2 linked regions of the Hydrogenophaga sp. SL48 genome follow. The protein of the gene in region 2 interacts with the protein of the main gene of each other region in a pairwise test. Links are inferred from orthologs where the notes say so. Each region holds a gene or a part of one and is shown on either strand. Other genes may lie near its edges. The genes, in order: recA and dprA.

Region 1 (8,819 bases), 140 kb from region 2 along the record:
GCGCGCCCATGCCGTTGTCGGCGGGCAGCTGGCCTTGCGGTGTGAGCTGGTCGATGAGACCGGGCAGCAGGTCGGCCATGGTGCCGGCGGCCTGTTGCTGGTTGCCGCCGAGCTGTCGGGCGATGAGGTCCATCAGGTCCGGGCCCAGGGCACCGCCCAGCGCGTCGGCCGAGACCGGCTGGTTCGCGCCGGTCCCCACCCACGAAGCCGCTGCCTCACCCAGGCCGCCCTGCTGCAGCTTGCCCAGGATGCCCGAGAGCCCGCCACTGCTGTTCATCAGCGCCCCGATGATGCCCATCAGCACTTGGGGGTCGATGCCGCCCGCGCTGGCTGCCCGGTCGCCTTGTTGGCCGCCCAGAGCGGCGCCCACCAGTGAATCCAACAGTCCCATGTGAAACCTCGCTTGTGAAATGAACGACCGGTGCCGGGAGGCACCGGTTCAGGCCGCATTGTGGGTCTGGCGCCGGACCCACGCAAGCCACAACAAGGCCAGGCCGGTGAGGGCCACCGGCACCAGCGACCCCAGGTTGAGCAGGGCCCAGCCCTGGGTGGTCACGAGGGCACCGGAGGCGAACGAGGTGAGCGCCATGGTGGCGAACACGAAAAAGTTGATGGCGGCCTGTGCGCGGTCTTTTTCCTCAGGCCTGTAGGCTTGGAGCGACAGTGTGGTGCCGCCGGTGAAGAGGAAGTTCCAGCCCACGCCCAGCAGGAACAGCGCCACCAGGAACTGCTGCAGCTCCACGCCGGTGAGCGCGATCGCGATGCACAGCGCGTTCAGCACCACGCCCACGCCCATGATGGTGAGCACGCCGAAGCGCTTGATCAGATGGCCGGTGAAGAAGCCCGGCGCGAACATGCCGATCACGTGCCACTCCAGCACCAGGGCCGCGTCGTCGAACGGAAAGCCACACACCTGCATGGCCAGCGGCGTGGCCGCCATCAGCAGGTTCATCACGCCATAGCCCAGCGCGGCGCCGAGGGTCGCGACGATGAAGATGGGCTGGCGCACGATCACCGAAAGCGGGCGTCCCGGGTCGGCGTTCGCCTTTTTCGGTGGCAGCGGCGGGAACTTCAGGAAGGCCATGATGCCCATCGACACCAGCGCCACCACCGCGAGCGAGAGGTAGGCGCCGGCGAACGGCACCTCCAGCAGGTTGCGCGTTCGGCTGGCCAGGTTGGGCCCCAGCACCGCGCCCACCAGGCCGCCCGCCAGCACCAGCGACACCGCCTTTTCGCGGAAGTCGGGGGTCGCCAGTTCGGCCGCCGCGTAGCGGTAGAGCTGGCCATTGGCGCTGTAGTAGCCCGCGATCACCGTGGCCGCCACCAGCAGCCAGAAGTTCTTGTCGGCCGCGGCCCAGTAGCACAGCAGGGCCGACAGCAGCGCCACCAGCAAACCGATCTGGAACGAGCCCTGGCGGCCGAAGGCGCTCTGGGTGCGCGCCACCAGCGGCGTGGAGAGCGCACCACCCACCACATAGCCCATCACCGGCAACGTCGCCATCCAGCCCAACGGTGCGAGCGACAGGCCCACCAGGCCGTTGATGGCGATGAAGACCACGTTGTTGGTCAGGAAGAGGCCTTGCGCGGCGGCCAGCAGCCAGAGGTTTTTATTCATAAGGCGTTGTTTATACAGTGGGCCGCTCAAGGGGCAGTGGCTATAGTTCAGAAACGTGTTCGAAGCCCTTGCGCTGCGCCACGCCCCCCGATCCCCTGCCCGGAGCCGACATGAACGCACCCGCCAGCGACGAAGCCAACAAAACACTCACCACGGTGATCTACGCGCTCTACGCGTCGTCCATCCTGGTGGGGGTGACGATCCTGGTCGCCATCGTCATGAATTACGTCAAGCGCGACGACGTGGCGGGGACCTGGCTGGAGAGCCATTTCCGCTGGCAGATCCGCACCTTCTGGTTCGGGCTGCTGTGGAGCGTGCTCGGTGTGCTGAGCCTGGTGGTCGTGGTCGGGTTTGCCGTGCTGTTCGCGAACCTGGTCTGGTTCATCTACCGCATCGTCAAAGGCTGGATCCGTCTGAACGAGGGCCGGCCGATGTACGAGGGCGTCGCCTGAAGTGAAGCACCCCCGCGGTGTGTGCTGACAGACGCCCCGCTCCAGTCGCGCCCTCTCGCTGGATTCGCCGCTCCGCTCAGTCTTCGTCGCTGCCGCCGACCACGCGGCGGATCGCTTCGGCGCCGAAGCCGCGCGCCAGCAGAAACCGCATCTGCTTGCCGCGCTCGGCCGCATCGGCCGGCGGTGATCCGAATTTCTTGCGCCAGACCTCGCGGGCCCGTTCCACCTCGGTGCCACGCAGCGCAGCCACCGCCTCGGCCACCGCAACCGGGTCCAGCCCTTTGGCCTGCAGCTCTTGCTTCACACGGGCGGCACCCAGGCGGGAAGCACGGCGGTGCACGACGGATTCGAGCACACGCTGTTCGTTGATGAAGCCCTTGGCATCCAGCTCGTCCAGCGCGCGGGCCAGCTCGCCCGGCTCCGTTTCGTGGGCTCTCAGTTTGCGCTCCAGCTCGGCGCGGGAGTGCTCGCGCCCGGCCAGCAGGCGCAGGGCACGGCCTTTGAGGGAGATCTGATCAAACGCCATGCGACGAATGCTCCACCGCTCGCTGTGCCGTGCTCACAACGCTCACTCGCTCAGGACTTCGGCCTTGTCCGGCTTGGCCGCGGCCTTGTCCGCTTTGGCGGCCTTGGCAGGCGCGGGCGCCTCGTCCACCGGCAGCAGCGGAACACCCAGCTCGGTGCGCACCTTGTTTTCGATCTCGACACGCAGCTCGGGGTTTTCGCGCAGGAATTCGCGCGAGTTGTCGCGACCCTGGCCGATCTTTTCGCCGTTGTAGGCGTACCAGGCGCCGGACTTTTCGATCACCTTGTTCAGCACACCCAGGTCCAGGATCTCGCCTTCGCGGCTGATGCCCTCGCCGAACAGGATGTCGAACTCGGCGGTCTTGAACGGGGGCGAGACCTTGTTCTTCACCACCTTGACCTTGGTTTCGTTGCCGATCGCTTCTTCGCCCTTCTTGATCGTGCCGGTGCGACGGATGTCGAGGCGGACCGAGGCGTAGAACTTGAGCGCGTTGCCACCGGTGGTGGTCTCGGGGCTGCCGAACATGACACCGATCTTCATGCGGATCTGGTTGATGAAGATGACCATGCAGTTGGTCTTCTTGATGTGGGCGGTGAGCTTGCGCAGCGCCTGGCTCATGAGGCGGGCCTGCAGACCGGGCAGGCTGTCGCCCATCTCGCCTTCGAGTTCGGCCTTGGGCGTGAGCGCGGCGACCGAGTCCACCACGATCAGGTCCACCGCGCCGGAACGCACCAGCGAGTCCACGATTTCGAGCGCCTGTTCACCGGTGTCGGGCTGGCTGATCAGCAGGTCCTGCAGGTTCACGCCCAGCTTCTGCGCGTACTGGATGTCCAGCGCGTGCTCGGCGTCCACAAAGGCGCAGGTGCCGGCCAGCTTCTGCATCTCGGCGATCACCTGCAGGGTCAGCGTGGTCTTGCCCGAGGATTCCGGGCCGTAGATTTCCACCACGCGACCGCGCGGCAGGCCGCCGACGCCCAGGGCGATGTCCAGCCCCAGCGAGCCGGTGGAGACGACCTGGATGTCTTCGATCACCTCGCCTTCGCCCAGCCGCATGATGGTGCCCTTGCCGAACTGCTTTTCGATCTGGGCCAGCGCGGCCTGCAGGGCCTTGGCTTTTTCGGCGTTGACGGGGTTTGGTTTGCTGATCGGGTCCATGTGACGTGCTCCTGAGCGTGTGAGTGGGTGTTCGCTTCCGGCAAGTGTTTTTGTGTACAGGCTGGATGCTTAAACAGCAGTTTATCGCCGAATACATCGACAACATTCTATTTATTGATCAGTTTGCCTTACCATTTGCCGATGGCCATACCCACTCCTCGACAGGTGTCCGACAGCCCGCCCGACGACCGCTGGCGCAGCGCCCACCTTGGCCGGTTGATGGGCCTGGCCTTGCGCCGCTTTGACGCGCGGGTGCTGTACCTCATGGCGCACGATCCGAACGTGCCGCTGGCGCTTTCGAACCTCGCCGCGCGCGAGCAGATCGGCGCGGCCCATGTCCATATCACCCGCCACCTGGGCTTGCACGGCTCCCGTCTGACCGAACTGGCCCAGAGCGCGGGCATCAGCAAACAGGCCATGGGCGATCTGGTGACGCAGTGCGAGGCGTGGGACCTGGTGCGACGTGAGCCCGACCCGCTGGACGCGCGGGCGCGGCGCATCGTCTTCACCGCCACCGGCTTGCTGTGGCTCGAGGCCTTCCGGCTGGCGGTGGCCCGCGCCGAGAACGAGTTCCGTGCGCAGGTCGGCGAGGACATCGCCACCGTGGTCGCGCTGGGGCTGGAGGCCTACGGCAGCTGAGCGTCGCGCACGCGGGTTTGTCCGGCGAAAGGCGGGTGCGCGGCGGCCTAAAATGAACCGCAGAGCGCAAGCCGAGGAACCAGACAGCGCCCCACCCCATGCCCCAGCCAACAGGCTGGGCCATACAGCCGATAGGAGACCCGCATGCGCATCCTGATTGCCGAAGACGACCAGGTCCTGGCCGATGGCCTGTTGCGCGGGCTTCGCGCGGCCGGTGCCGCCGTCGACCACGTGGCCAGCGGCAGCGAGGCCGACGCCGCGCTGATGACGAACAACGAGTTCGACCTGCTGATCCTCGATCTGGGCCTGCCCAAGATGCACGGCCTGGAGGTGCTCAAGCGCCTTCGCTCGCGCGGCTCGTCGCTGCCGGTGCTGATCCTGACGGCGGCCGACAGCATCGAGGAACGCGTCAAGGGCCTGGACTACGGCGCCGACGACTACATGGCCAAGCCGTTCTCGCTGCAGGAACTCGAAGCCCGCGTGCGCGCCCTCACCCGCCGCGGCATGGGCGGCGCCAGCTCCACCATCAAGCACGGCCCGCTGGTGTACGACCAGGCCGGGCGCGTGGCCACCATCGACGGCAAGATGGTCGAGCTCTCGGCGCGCGAGCTCGGCCTGCTCGAGGTGCTGCTGCAGCGCGCCGGACGGCTGGTGAGCAAGGACCAGCTGGTCGAGCGCCTGTGCGAGTGGGGCGAAGAGGTGAGCAACAACGCCATCGAGGTCTACATCCACCGCCTGCGCAAGAAGATCGAGAAGGGCCCGATCCGCATCGCCACGGTGCGGGGGCTGGGCTATTGCCTGGAGAAGATTTGACCCCGGCTGCGCTCTGACATGGCCGACGAGCCGCACGACAGCGCGCGCATCTCCTTCGGGCTGTTCCAGCGCGAGCAGCGCAGCCTGTTCGGCGAGATCCTGGACTGGATGCTCACGCCGCTGCTGCTGCTGTGGCCGCTGTCGCTGGCGCTGACGTGGTTCGTGGCCCAGGGCATCGCCACCAAGCCGTTCGACCGGGCGCTGGAGTTCAACCTGCAGGCACTGACGCAGTTCGTGGTGGCCACCGACAAAAAGGTCAGCTTCAACCTCACCCCCCAGGCCCGCGACCTGCTGCGGGCCGACGACAGCGACCTCGTGTACTACCAGGTGCTGGACGCGCGCGGCCGGCTCATCAGCGGTGAAGGCGATTTCCCCCTGCCCAACGAGCCCGAGCTGCCCGAACCCGGCCGGGTGCTGTTGCGCGACGACATGGTGCGCGGCGACGAGGTGCGGGTGGCCTACGCCTGGCTGTCGCGCGGCACCGAGACGAAGCAGCTGGTGCTCATGCAGGTGGGTGAGACCAAGGGCAAACGGTCCACGCTGGCGACCGAGATCATCAAGGGCGTGATGGTGCCGCAGTTCGTCATCCTGCCGCTGGCGGTGCTGCTGGTGTGGCTGGCGCTGGTGCGTGGCATCCGCCCGCTCAACGAGCTGGAACAGAAGATCCGCGCGCGCAAGCCCGACGACCTCAGCCCCATCGAGGAATCGTTCATTCCCCAGGAGGTGGCGCCGCTGGTGTCGTCGATCAACGACCTGCTCACGCGGCTGAAGACCTCGCTCACCACGCAGAAGCGCTTTCTGGCCGACGCGGCGCACCAGCTCAAGACGCCGCTGGCCGGGCTGCGCATGCAGGCGGAACTGGCGCAGCGCGAAACCGACCCGCAGGAGATTCGCGGCTCGCTGCAGCAGATCGCCCGCTCCAGCTCCAGGGCCACGCACACCGTCAACCAGCTGTTGGCACTGGCCCGCGCAGAGACCACGGGCCGTGCGCTGCCCAGCGCGCAGATCGATCTGGCCAAACTGGTCACTGACGTGGTCCGGGATTCGGTGCCGCGGGCGCTGGAACACGGCATCGACCTCGGCTACGAAGGACCGGAAGAGATGCCCGAGATCTGCCTGATGGACGGGAACCCGACCCTGTTGCAGGAGATGGTCCGCAACCTGGTCGACAACGCGATCAACTACTCGGGCCAGGGAGGCATCGTGACGGTGCGGGTGCTGTTCGACCGGTTCAGTGGCGTGCAGATCCTCCAGGTCGAGGACAACGGCCCGGGCATCCCCGAAAACGAACGTGCGCTGGTGCTGCAACCCTTCTACCGCGCGCTGGGCACCAACGTGGACGGCTCCGGCCTAGGTCTGGCGATCGTGCATGAGATCGCCCAGCAACACGGCGCCGTGGTCATGATGGAAGACACGCACCCCGAAGGCCCCCGCCGCGGCTTGCGGGTGGCCATCCGCTTTGCGGCCAGAAAACCCGCCGACGAATGAACAAGGGCGCCCAGCGGCGCCCTTGTCTTCGGTAACGGTGCAAAGCGATCAGCCTGCCGGCGGCTGGTACAGGTTGAGTTGCAAGCGTTCGCGATCAATCACCGTGGCCACCGCTGGCAGCGCGGCAAAGCGCTGGGCCAGGGCCCAGGTGGCGGTGAACCCGGTGGGGTCGATGCCGGCGATGCCGCCCCAGCGCAACAGCGTGAGCGCATAGGCGTCGAGCGCGCCCGGGCGGTCGCCCGTCAGCCAGGGCGCGGCGTTCGCGGCCAGGGCCTCGATCTCGCCCAGCAGACCGCGGTAACTCTCGACCGCGAATCGTTTGATCGCCTGCTGCGCCGCTGCGTCGTCGGTGAACTTCTGCGGCATGAAGATGTGGGTGAAGGTGGGGTGCACCGTGTTGTTCATCCAGGCCAGCGTGGACAGCGCGCGCGTGCGGGCCATGCCGCCGGCGGGCAGGATGCCGGCCTCGGGCAGCTTCGCGTCCAGGTGCAGCAGGATGGCGACGATCTGGGTGATCACCTCGCCGTCGTCCACCAGCACCGGCACCTGGCCGCGGGGGTTGAGCGCCAGGTACTCGGCCGAGCGCTGCTCGCCCTTGTGCAGCTTCACGCTGACGGGTTCGAACGCTGCGCCCGACAGTTCGAGCAGGCTGTGCGGCACGAACGAGCAGGCGCCGGGGGCGAAATACAGTTTGAGGCTCATGGCGGTGTCTCCTGGAATCAGCCGAGGTGTTTGCCCAGCACGCCGGCGATTTCAAACATCGTGACTTGCGGCTTGCCGAACACCGGCGCCAGCTTGGCGTCGGCGTTGATGTTGCGTTTGTTGGTCGCGTCCTGCAGGCCGTTGGCCTTGATGTAGTCCCACAGCTTCTTAACGGCTTCGGGGCGCGACACGGCGTCCGGGCCGATCACCGCGGCCAGCGCAGCGCTGGGCTGCTTGCCGCTGGCGGCGGTGGTCTTGCGCGGTGCCTTCACCGCCGCGGTCTTCTTGGCCGCGGCTTTCTTGGCGGGCGCGGCCTTGGCAGTCGCCTTCTTCGCCGGCGCGGCCTTGGCCGGCGCACCGGCCGCTGTCTTGCGTGGCGGGAACTTGCTGGTGCGCGGCTCGAACTCGAAGTTCACCTTGCCCGCTTCCTTGTCCCAGGCCAGGAAGGCCTTGAAGGCACGGCGCGTGCGCATGGAGACGAACTTGTCGAGCAGGTCGGTCTTGCCGGTTTCCAGCAGCTTGTGCATCTGCTCGCGCGCCACCGGCTGCTGCAGGATGATTTTGCCGCTCTTGAAGTCGCAGCTCGGCGTGGCCTGCGCGTCGGTGGGCACCGACTTCTCGCACACGTAGTTGGCGCCATGCTCGTGCACCGGGCTGCCGCACTTGGGGCAGGCGCCGAGCGACTCGCTGCCGGTGAAATCGACCAGCTCGCCGGTCTCTTCGTTCTTCTTGTCGTCGCCGAAGTCGAATTCGAGCTTCCAGTTCTGGTCTTCTTCGTTGAACTTGATCACGATCTCGGCCACGAAGGGCCAGCCCGCCTTGGAACGGAAGCCCTCCAGCGGGCCGATCTTCTTGGTCGCCAGCAGCTGTTCGGCTTCTTCGGGTTCGAAGGTGCGGCCGGCCGGCGATTTGCCGAACGAAAAGCCGCAACCATCGCTGTTGCCGTCAGCGCCGGTGCAGCCGTAACGGCGGTAGTTTTCCTTCACCACGCCACCGCAGTTGGGGCAGGGCGTTTGCAGGGTGGCGTAGTTGCCGGGGATGGTGTCGCGGTCGTATTCCTTGGCCTTCTTCACCATGCGCTCGGTCATCTGCGCGATCTCGGCCATGAAGTCGCTGCGGCTGAGCTGGCCGTGCTCCATCTGCGCCAGCTTGTGTTCCCACTCACCGGTGAGCTCGGCCTTGGAGAGTTCTTCCACGCCCAGGCCACGCAGCAGCGTCATGAGCTGGAAGGCCTTGGCCGTGGGGATGAGTTCGCGGCCCTCGCGCAGCATGTATTTTTCGGTCAGCAGGCCTTCGATGGTGGCCGCGCGCGTGGCGGGCGTGCCCAGGCCTTTTTCCTGCATGGCCTCGCGCAGCTCGTCGTCGTCGATCAGCTTGCCGGCACCTTCCATGGCGCCGAGCAGCGTGGCTTCCGAGTAGCGGGCCGGTG
Region 2 (8,730 bases):
GGTGTCCGAGCCCGTGATCCAGCAGCAGGGCACCGACCGCATCGTGGTGCAGCTCCCCGGCGTGCAGGACACGGCCAAGGCCAAGGACATCCTGGGCCGCACCGCCACGCTGGAAGTGCGGCTGGTGGACGAGAGCTCCGAGGGCCAGGCCGCCGAGGGTGGCGCGGGCGCGGTGCCCTTCGGTTCCGAAAAATACCTGGAGCGCGACGGCCGCGCCGTCATCGTCAAGCGCGAAGTGCTGCTCACGGGCGAGAACCTGACCGACGCCCAGGCGGGCTTCGACGACCAGCAACAACCCGCCGTGCACCTGACGCTGGACAGCAAGGGCGCCCGCGTGTTCCGCGACGTGACCCGCGAGAACGTCGGCAAGCGCATGGCCATCATCCTGTTCGAAAAGGGCAAGGGCGAGGTTGTGACGGCACCGGTGATTCGCGGCGAAATCGGGGGCGGCCGGGTGCAGATTTCGGGCAGCATGAACACGGTGGAAGCCAGCGATACGGCCCTGCTGTTGCGCGCTGGTTCGCTGGCCGCCCCGATGGAGATCATTGAAGAACGCACCATCGGTCCCAGCCTGGGCAAGGAAAACATCGAGCGCGGCTTCAACAGCGTGATCTGGGGTTTCCTGGCGGTCGCCACCTTCATGTGCGCCTACTACATGCTGTTTGGCGTGTTCTCCAGCCTCGCACTGGGCTTCAACCTCGTGCTGCTGGTGGCGATCCTGTCCATGCTGCAGGCCACGCTGACCTTGCCCGGCATGGCGGCCATGGCGTTGGCGCTGGGCATGGCCATCGACGCCAACGTGCTGATCAACGAGCGCGTGCGCGAAGAACTGCGCAACGGTTCCTCGCCACAGACCGCGATCAACGTGGGTTACGACCACGCATGGGGCACCATCCTGGACTCCAACATCACCTCGCTGATCGCGGGCGTGGCGCTGCTGGCGTTCGGCTCCGGCCCGGTGCGCGGCTTTGCGGTGGTGCACTGCATCGGCATCCTGACCAGCATGTTTTCGGCCGTGGTGTTCTCGCGCGGCCTGGTCAATCTCTGGTACGGCCGCCAGAAGAAACTCAAGAGCGTGTCCATCGGCACGGTGTGGCGCCCCGACGGCGACAACGCAGTGGCCAAGGCCGATTGACCCCAGGAGCTTGAAGCATGGAACTTTTCCGCATCCGCAAAGACATCCCGTTCATGAAGCACGCCATCGTGCTGAACGCGATCTCGGCCATCACTTTTTTCCTGGCGGTGTTCTTTCTGGTCACCCGTGGCCTGCACCTGTCGGTGGAGTTCACGGGCGGCACCGTGATGGAGGTGGCCTACGAACAGCCGGCCGATCTGGAGTCGGTGCGCAAGGTGATCGAGGGGCTGGGCTATGTCGATGTGCCGGTGCAGAACTTCGGCACCTCGCAGGATGTGCTGCTGCGCCTGCCCGCCAGGGCCGGCCAGAGTTCGGGTCAGCAGAGTGAAGCGGTGCTGACCGCGCTCAAGGCCCAGAACCCCGCGGTGCAGCTGCGCCGCACCGAGTTCGTCGGGCCTCAGGTGGGGCAGGAGCTGGTGGAGAACGGGCTCAAGGCGCTCGGGTTCGTGATCCTGGGCATCATGATCTACCTGGCGATCAGGTTCGAGTGGAAGTACGCGGTGTCCGCCATCATCGCCAACCTGCACGATGTGGTCATCATCCTGGGCTTCTTTGCGTTTTTCCAGTGGGAGTTCTCGCTGCCGGTGCTGGCGGCTGTGCTGGCCGTGCTGGGTTATTCGGTCAACGAATCCGTGGTGATTTTTGACCGCATCCGCGAGACGTTCCGCCGCCAGCGCAAGAAGACCACGGTCCAGATCATCGACCACGCCATCACCTCCACCATCAGTCGCACCATCATCACCCACGGTTCGACCCAGATCATGGTGCTGTCGATGCTGCTCTTCGGTGGTCCCACGCTGCATTACTTCGCCATGGCGCTGACCATCGGCATCCTGTTCGGCATTTATTCATCGGTCTTCGTGGCGGCCGCCATTGCCATGTGGCTGGGCATCAAGCGCGAGGACCTGATCAAACCGACGGGCAAGTCCAATCCGGGTGATCCGGACGATCCGAACAGCGGAGCGATGGTCTGAGCACCGCCGTTTCGGACCGTTTCACCCGGCTTTCTGTCGGCTAAGGCGGTCTGCATTCGTGTCATACTGAGCCATTGTGGCAACCTCTGATCAGCACGTTTCCTCTCTGGCCAAGCAGGCACGCGAGCTCTTTGTGGTTCACGTGGGGCGCGCCCTGCCCGAGTTGGTCAAGGCCTGTGAAACACGGCTGGCATCGGTGCTCGATCAGGCAGGCCCAGCGCGTGAAATGCAGGAGCGTAGAGACGCATGGCTGGCGTTCCAGAAGTGCCAGGCCACCTGGCTGAGCCAGAGCCGCAAGGCCCTGCAGCGCAGCTTGCTGCCGCGCCATGGTGCCCCTGCCAGCCAAGGCTCGGGCGTTCCGTCGGGTCGCCTTGAACTCCTCGCGGAAGGGGCCATTGATGACCAGATCATCGCCTCGCGCTTGGCGATGCGGGTACTGGATGTGGTGTCTACTGAGCTCAATGAGCTGAGGTTGCGCGTTCAGCACTTGGAGAAACGCCAGGAGTTGCCGCGGGGCGATGTGCTGCTGCCCGATGTGGTCGCACGCCTTCTGGTGGATCAGTGGCTGGACGTGCAGATGACCCGCGAGGGCTGGCTGCTGGTGCAGGAGGCTCTCGCGTCCGCCCTGGCCAAGAGCATGCTGGCATCCTATAAGGCAGCGAACGAGTTTCTCGTCTCCAGCGGGGTGATGAAAGAGATCGATCTGCAGGCGCTGGTGAAACGCACACCGGGCAGCCGTTCGGCGGGTCCTGCGCCGAGTGTTCCGGAGACCGCCAGCCATCACGTGCCGTCCGATGGTGGGGGACTCAGCGGAACGGGTGCTTCGAGAGCCGGAGCTGCAGCCAGTGCAACCGGTGCGGGAGCTCCCCACAGTGGCAGTGGCGTGGGCAGCGAATCGGGCGCAGGTTTCGGTTCGAGTCGCCCCAGCCCGCACTCTTCCGGCATGGGTGTTCACGACGAAACCCGCATGATGACCCACTCGTCGCCGCTGGCGCGGGCCCGGATGCGGGCTCAGGGTGTCGTGGGTCGCCTGCGCAGGTTGTTGATGGACAAGGTGGGGGGCGACTTTGAGGCCACCCAGGTGCTGCCGCCGTCGCCGATGCTTCAGCAGGTCATGCAGCGGGTGGCGCCCGAACCTATCTCCGGCAGCCCGGTGTCCGTGGGGATGGGATCATCCCGTCCGGGCATGATCTACATGGACAATTCCCATGTGGAAAGGGCCGCGACGGTCCTGCGGCAGCGCACGACCGAACTCAAGCAGGCCGCCAGCACACCGACCGAGAAGGCCACCATCGAGGTGGTGGCACTGATGTTTCAGAGCATTCTGGCCGAAGAGCGCATTCCCCCCAGTGTGCGGGTCTGGTTTGCCCGCCTGCAGATCCCGGTCCTGCGCGTGGCGCTGGCCGAACCTGAGTTTTTCAGCGCCCTGCAACACCCGGCACGGCGCCTCATCGACCGCATGGGGTCTTGCGTGATGGGTTTCGAGTCCAATGTCAGCTCGGTGGCGCTCGAGGCCGAGATCAAGCGCGTGGTGCAGGTGATCGAGCAATACCCGGAGACTGGGCGGCGGGTCTTCCAGCTGGTGCTGGACGAGTTCCAGAAGTTCTTGTCCACTTACCTGAGCGAGCAGGGCAGCACCAGTCGCTTTGTGAGCGTCGCGCAGCAGGTGGAACAAAAGGAAACCCTGTCGGTGCAGTACACCATCGAGCTGCGCAAGCTGCTCGATGACATTGCGGTGCGCGAAGAGGTGCGCGAGTTTCTGTTCAAGGTCTGGGTCGAGGTGCTGGCCGTGGCCAGTGTCAAATACGGACTGAAGCACGAGGAAACCGCTTCGCTCAAGAAGGTGGCTTCGGACCTGTTGTGGGCGGCCAGCGCCAAACCCAACCGCAATGACCGCGCGCGTGTGATCCAGCAACTGCCCGGCTTGCTGCAGCGCTTGCGCCAGGGCATGAGCCTGCTCGGCTACTCGCCGGGCGTTCAAGACCAGCACATCAAGGCGGTGAGCGATACGCTGGCCGATGCCTTCATGTCGCGCACCGAGGCCATCTCGCAGGAAACACTGGACAAGTTGTCGCAGCGTCTGACCCATCTGGAGGACTACATGCCCGACAGCGGACTGGGGGACCTGGACCTGGACAACGAGAGCATCGAGATGATCACAGGCGTGGACGCCAGCAACATCGAGGTGATCAAGCAGGGGGGCAGTCAGCCCAGCGAAGCGATGCGCGCTTGGGCGGTGGAGCTGCAGATCGGTTCGTGGTTCGGTCTGGATCACAACGGCAAGCTCAACAGTGTGCAGTTTGCCTGGCGCAGCGACCGTGGTCAGCTGTTCCTCTTCGTCACCAACGTCGGACGCTGCTTCCTGATCCAGGCCAACCGGGTGGCGGCTTACCTGCAGGCCGGATTGCTGGTGCCGAGTGAGGAAGAGGCGTTGACCGTGCGGGCCACGCGCGATGCGCTGACCAAGCTGGACGCCAATCCCGAAAGGCTGTTGGGGTGATGTCCCACCCCCGCGCCGCGCCTTCGGCGCGTCACCCCCTCAAGGGGGCGATGCGAGTGGCCCGGCGAAGCCGGTTCCACCGACTCCTCGGCTGAGAGCATTTCGCGCTGGATGCTTCGAGTGAGGCAGGCTGTTTCAGCCTTGGGTGATCCGTTGCAGCAGCCCGCCTGGCATCCGCCCCACTTCGCCTTCCAGCTCCAGTTCCAGTAGACGGGCTTGCAATGTGGCGGTGTCCAGGCCGGTGCGTGCTTGCAGTGCGTCAAAACTCACAGGGTCGTGTCCCACGGCACGGAGCAAATCATTCACCGGCTCGGCAGCCTGGTCTGGTTCTGTGCGATGTCCGGAGGGGTCGGCGATTCGCAGATCTTCCAGGATGTCTTGTGCCGATTCCACGAGTTTTGCGCCCTGCCGGATCAGCGCATGGCAACCGCGCGACTGCGGCGCGTGGATGGAGCCCGGGATGGCAAACACCTCACGCCCTTGCTCCGCCGCGAAACGCGCGGTGATCAGGGAGCCCGATCGAACGGCGGCCTCGACCACGAGCGTGCCCTGCGACAGGCCAGCGATGATTCGGTTGCGTTGCGGGAAGTTGGCCGCCAGAGGCGGCGTTCCGAGGGGGTACTCGCTGATCAGCAACCCTCGTTCCGCGATGCGGTTGGCCAGTGCATCGTGCCGTCTGGGGTACACGGTGTCGAGCCCTGTGCCCACCACGGCGATGGTGGTGCCACCACCTTCCAGGGCACCTGCGTGCGCCGCGCCATCCACGCCGAGAGCCAATCCCGACACCACACAGACACCCGCCTCGCCGAGACTCCGCGCGAACTGGCGGGCGTTGGTCTCCCCCTGCGGGGTGGGGTTGCGGCTGCCCACGATGGCAAGCTTGCGCGGATGGTCGAGCACCTCGGGCTGTCCGTGCAGGTACAGCATCAGCGGTGGATCGGCGGTGTTCAGCAGCGCGCCCGGGTAGTGGGCATCGGCCAGCGTGACCACCCTGTGGTCTGGGCTTTCGTCCAGCCAGGCCATCAGGCGATCGACGGCGGGTTCCAGCGTCTCGGGGATGCTCTGCATTGCACGCGCCGTGCGAGCATTGGTGACGGTTTGCCAGGCGCTGGGGCTCTGGGCCCAGACGCCTGAAGGCAGGCCAAACGCGGTGAGCAGCCTTCGGGCCGTGTCATTGCCCACGCCGGGAGTGAGCAGCAGCCTGAGCCAACCGGCCAGGGCCTCCCTGTCCATCGGCCGCGCTTCAGGGGTTGGTGAAGCGGTCGCCGATCTTGACGCCGTCCTGGATGTTCAGCACCACGGCGTAAGACACCTTGTCGAAGGTGCGGAAGACCATCATCAGGCCATTGCTCTCGCCGGGGAGGCGCAACTGAGGGCGGCTGTCGTCGGTTTTGTCGGTCAGGGTGTTGGCATCTCGAACCAAGGCCAGCACATGTCCGTCTTCCAAGCCGTGTGCCTTGCCTCGGTTGATGGCGACCACCTGGTTCTGGGCGGCATACCGGACGGCATTGCCGTAGACCGAGACGATCAGGCCATTCTGGGCCTGACCCGGGGCGCGGGGCACGTAGTTGGGGATCACGCGCGGAGGTTCGGGCAGCATGCGGTCACCGACGCGCATTTCTTCCTTGGCGCTCACGATGTCGATGGTGGCGGGCACCAGCTCACCGGTCGCCGCCGGCTTGACGGGCTCTTTCTCGGCCACTGGCACGCGCTCGAGGTTGTGCGCGGTGTTGTCGTACGTGGGTTTGTAGACGTCCTTGCCAGCGGGCTTCTGGGCCGAAGCCGGGGCCTCGATGTCTCGACGGCTTTCGGGGCGCACCAGCAACGCCTTGCCGATGTACTGGGCCTCGTAGGCGAGGATTTCGCCCGTGGCCGGGTCTTTCAGCGCCACCGCGTTCCGGAACACGCGGAAATTGCGGGGCTTGCCCGCTTCCATCGTCAGTGCTTCCTGGGCGATGGCGCCGTCGCCGTACTGACCGCGGGCATAGGCGCGGTCACCCAGGCTGAGCAGCACCCGGTTTTCCGGTGTGGCGACGATGCGGGGAGCGCGCGCGAAAGTGGCTTCGTCCACCACCAGGGGTTCGGCCAGGAAGGATTCGATGGCCTGCATGTTGACCGGCGGAATCGCCGAATCGGACAGGCTCTCGACGCGGGTGCGTGGCGACACACGCACCGTCGGCGTGTCACCCTCGCCCGGACGGCGGGTGCTCAGGCGGGCGCGGCCACCGGATTTGTCGAGGTACAGCACCTGACCCGGGTAGATGCGGTGCGGGTTCTTGATCTCCTCCAGGTTCATGCCCCAGAGCTCAGGCCAGCGCCATGGGCTCTTCAGGAACAACCCGGAGATGCGCCACAGCGTGTCGCCGCGAACGACCGTGTGGCTGTCGGGCGCGTTGGGCGCCAGTTCGGACAGCGGCACCCCGGTCTGGGCCACCTGGTTGGCGGTGGCGCGCTGTCCGGACGTGACGGTCTGGCTCTGCGCCCAGGCGGTGCCGGTGGCCATCGCGATCAACAACGCGCAGGCGCCAGCCACGGGTCGCGACAGGCTGAAGGCGGACGGGAGGGCGGACGAGCGGGTGTTCAATGGCATGTGTGGGCCCCTGGGGCTGGCGCAATCTGGCCGAAAACCGTGCCCGGTCACCCGGACAAACGGCGCTTCAAGTCTTGACAATTCGCATTTGATTTTGCGCCCAAGCCCTTGATTAGGCAATATTAATGGACGTGGCCATCCACGCGATCCGCGAAAAGTAGCGAAAATAGCGACAAACCCCTCCCGATGGTCACGGCCGCGCCACGTTCGCCGTGACCATCGTTTTGCCCAGACCCCGACCGCTGCGTCGCCGCCTTTGCCATGAACCCGCCCGATTTGCTCCCCATCCTGCGTTACCCCGACCCACGCCTGCACACCGTGGCGAAACCGGTGGTGGCGTTTGACGACCGCCTTCGCGTGTTGATCGAGCGGATGCTGGCCACCATGTACGACGCCAGCGGCATCGGGCTGGCGGCCACGCAGGTGGACGTGCACGAGCGCCTGGTCGTGATCGATGTGAGCGAAACGCGCGACCAGCCCCTGGTGCTGGTCAATCCGGTGATCGACTGGGCCAGTGCCGAAACCCGCAAGGGTGAGGAGGGTTGCCTGTCGGTGCCGGGCATCTACGACGGTGTGGAGCGTTCCATTGCCGTGAAGGTGCGGGCCCAGGATGCCGAGGGACACAGCCGCGTGATCGAGGCCGAGGGCATGCTGGCCGTGTGCATCCAGCACGAGATGGACCACCTGATGGGCAAGGTGTTCGTGGAATACCTTTCGCCGCTCAAACGCAACCGGATCAAAGGCAAGTTGCTGAAATCGCAACGCGAAGCGCAGAAGGCATGACGGCCATGCGTGTGGTCTTCGCCGGCACGCCGGCGTTCGCCCGTGTGGCGCTGGAGCGCCTGATCGCGGCGGGGTTCGAGATCCCATTGGTGCTGACCCAGCCCGATCGACCGGCTGGCCGTGGCATGAAGCTGCAGGCGTCGCCGGTCAAGCAGTGCGCGCTGGAACACGGCATCGCGGTGGCGCAGCCGCGCAGCCTGCGGCTGGACGGCAAATACCCCGAGGACGCCACCGCCGCGCGCGAAGCCATTCTTTCCGCGAAAGCCGATGCCATGGTGGTCGCCGCTTACGGACTGATCCTGCCGCAGTGGGTGCTCGATGCGCCCGTGAAGGGATGTCTCAACATCCACGCTTCCCTCCTGCCGCGCTGGCGCGGCGCGGCGCCCATCCACCGCGCCATCGAGGCGGGCGATGTGCAGACCGGCGTGACCGTCATGCAGATGGACGCGGGCCTGGACACCGGCGACATGCTGCTGATGGAACGGCTGGCCATCGGCGCCGACGACACCACCGGCAGCCTGCACGACCGGTTGGCCACGCTGGGCGGTCGCCTGATCGTCGAGGCGCTGGAGCTGGCCGCCTGTGGCGGATTGGCCGCTGAAAAGCAGCCAGTCGAGGGGGTGACCTACGCGCACAAGATCGAGAAGGCCGAAGCCACCATCGACTGGACGCTGCCCGCAGAGGAGATCGGGCGGCGGGTTCGGGCCTTCAACCCGGCCCCGGGCGCCGCAACGGCGCTGGCGGGCGA

What was found.
Region 1: the proteins of dprA (region 2) and recA interact in binary tests that used the Bacillus subtilis proteins (3 or more experiments, as listed by UniProt). The link is inferred for Hydrogenophaga sp. SL48 from one-to-one orthologs.

The regions. Positions count from the first base shown.
Region 1 is NZ_CP063400.1:4,372,650-4,381,468, reverse strand. What follows is about bases 1,693-4,578. They hold recA (recombinase RecA), read right to left. Parts: upstream 3,749-4,578; coding sequence 2,636-3,748; downstream 1,693-2,635. Other genes in these bases: IM738_RS20665 (response regulator), read left to right, coding at 4,532-4,578; IM738_RS20670 (MarR family winged helix-turn-helix transcriptional regulator), read left to right, coding at 3,890-4,387; recX (recombination regulator RecX), read right to left, coding at 2,144-2,593; IM738_RS20685 (DUF4870 family protein), read left to right, coding at 1,726-2,067. Outside these bases: IM738_RS20695 (YidB family protein), read right to left, coding at 1-391; IM738_RS20690 (MFS transporter), read right to left, coding at 440-1,615; more of IM738_RS20665, read left to right, coding at 4,579-5,200; IM738_RS20660 (sensor histidine kinase N-terminal domain-containing protein), read left to right, coding at 5,219-6,688; IM738_RS20655 (glutathione S-transferase family protein), read right to left, coding at 6,737-7,390; IM738_RS20650 (DNA topoisomerase III), read right to left, coding at 7,408-8,819. UniProt on the Bacillus subtilis protein: Multifunctional protein involved in homologous recombination, DNA repair and competence.
Region 2 is NZ_CP063400.1:4,230,089-4,238,818, reverse strand. What follows is about bases 3,794-6,590. They hold dprA (DNA-processing protein DprA), read right to left. Parts: upstream 5,843-6,590; coding sequence 4,745-5,842; downstream 3,794-4,744. Other genes in these bases: IM738_RS20040 (LysM peptidoglycan-binding domain-containing protein), read right to left, coding at 5,853-6,590; IM738_RS20050 (DUF1631 family protein), read left to right, coding at 3,794-4,609. Outside these bases: protein translocase subunit SecD, read left to right, coding at 1-1,135; protein translocase subunit SecF, read left to right, coding at 1,153-2,109; more of IM738_RS20050, read left to right, coding at 2,186-3,793; more of IM738_RS20040, read right to left, coding at 6,591-7,112; def (peptide deformylase), read left to right, coding at 7,461-7,982; fmt (methionyl-tRNA formyltransferase), read left to right, coding at 7,988-8,730. UniProt on the Bacillus subtilis protein: Protein that helps load RecA onto ssDNA during transformation. Binds cooperatively to circular ssDNA, is able to bridge different segments of DNA. Favors the loading of RecA onto SsbA- or SsbB-coated ssDNA and formation of RecA-DNA filaments.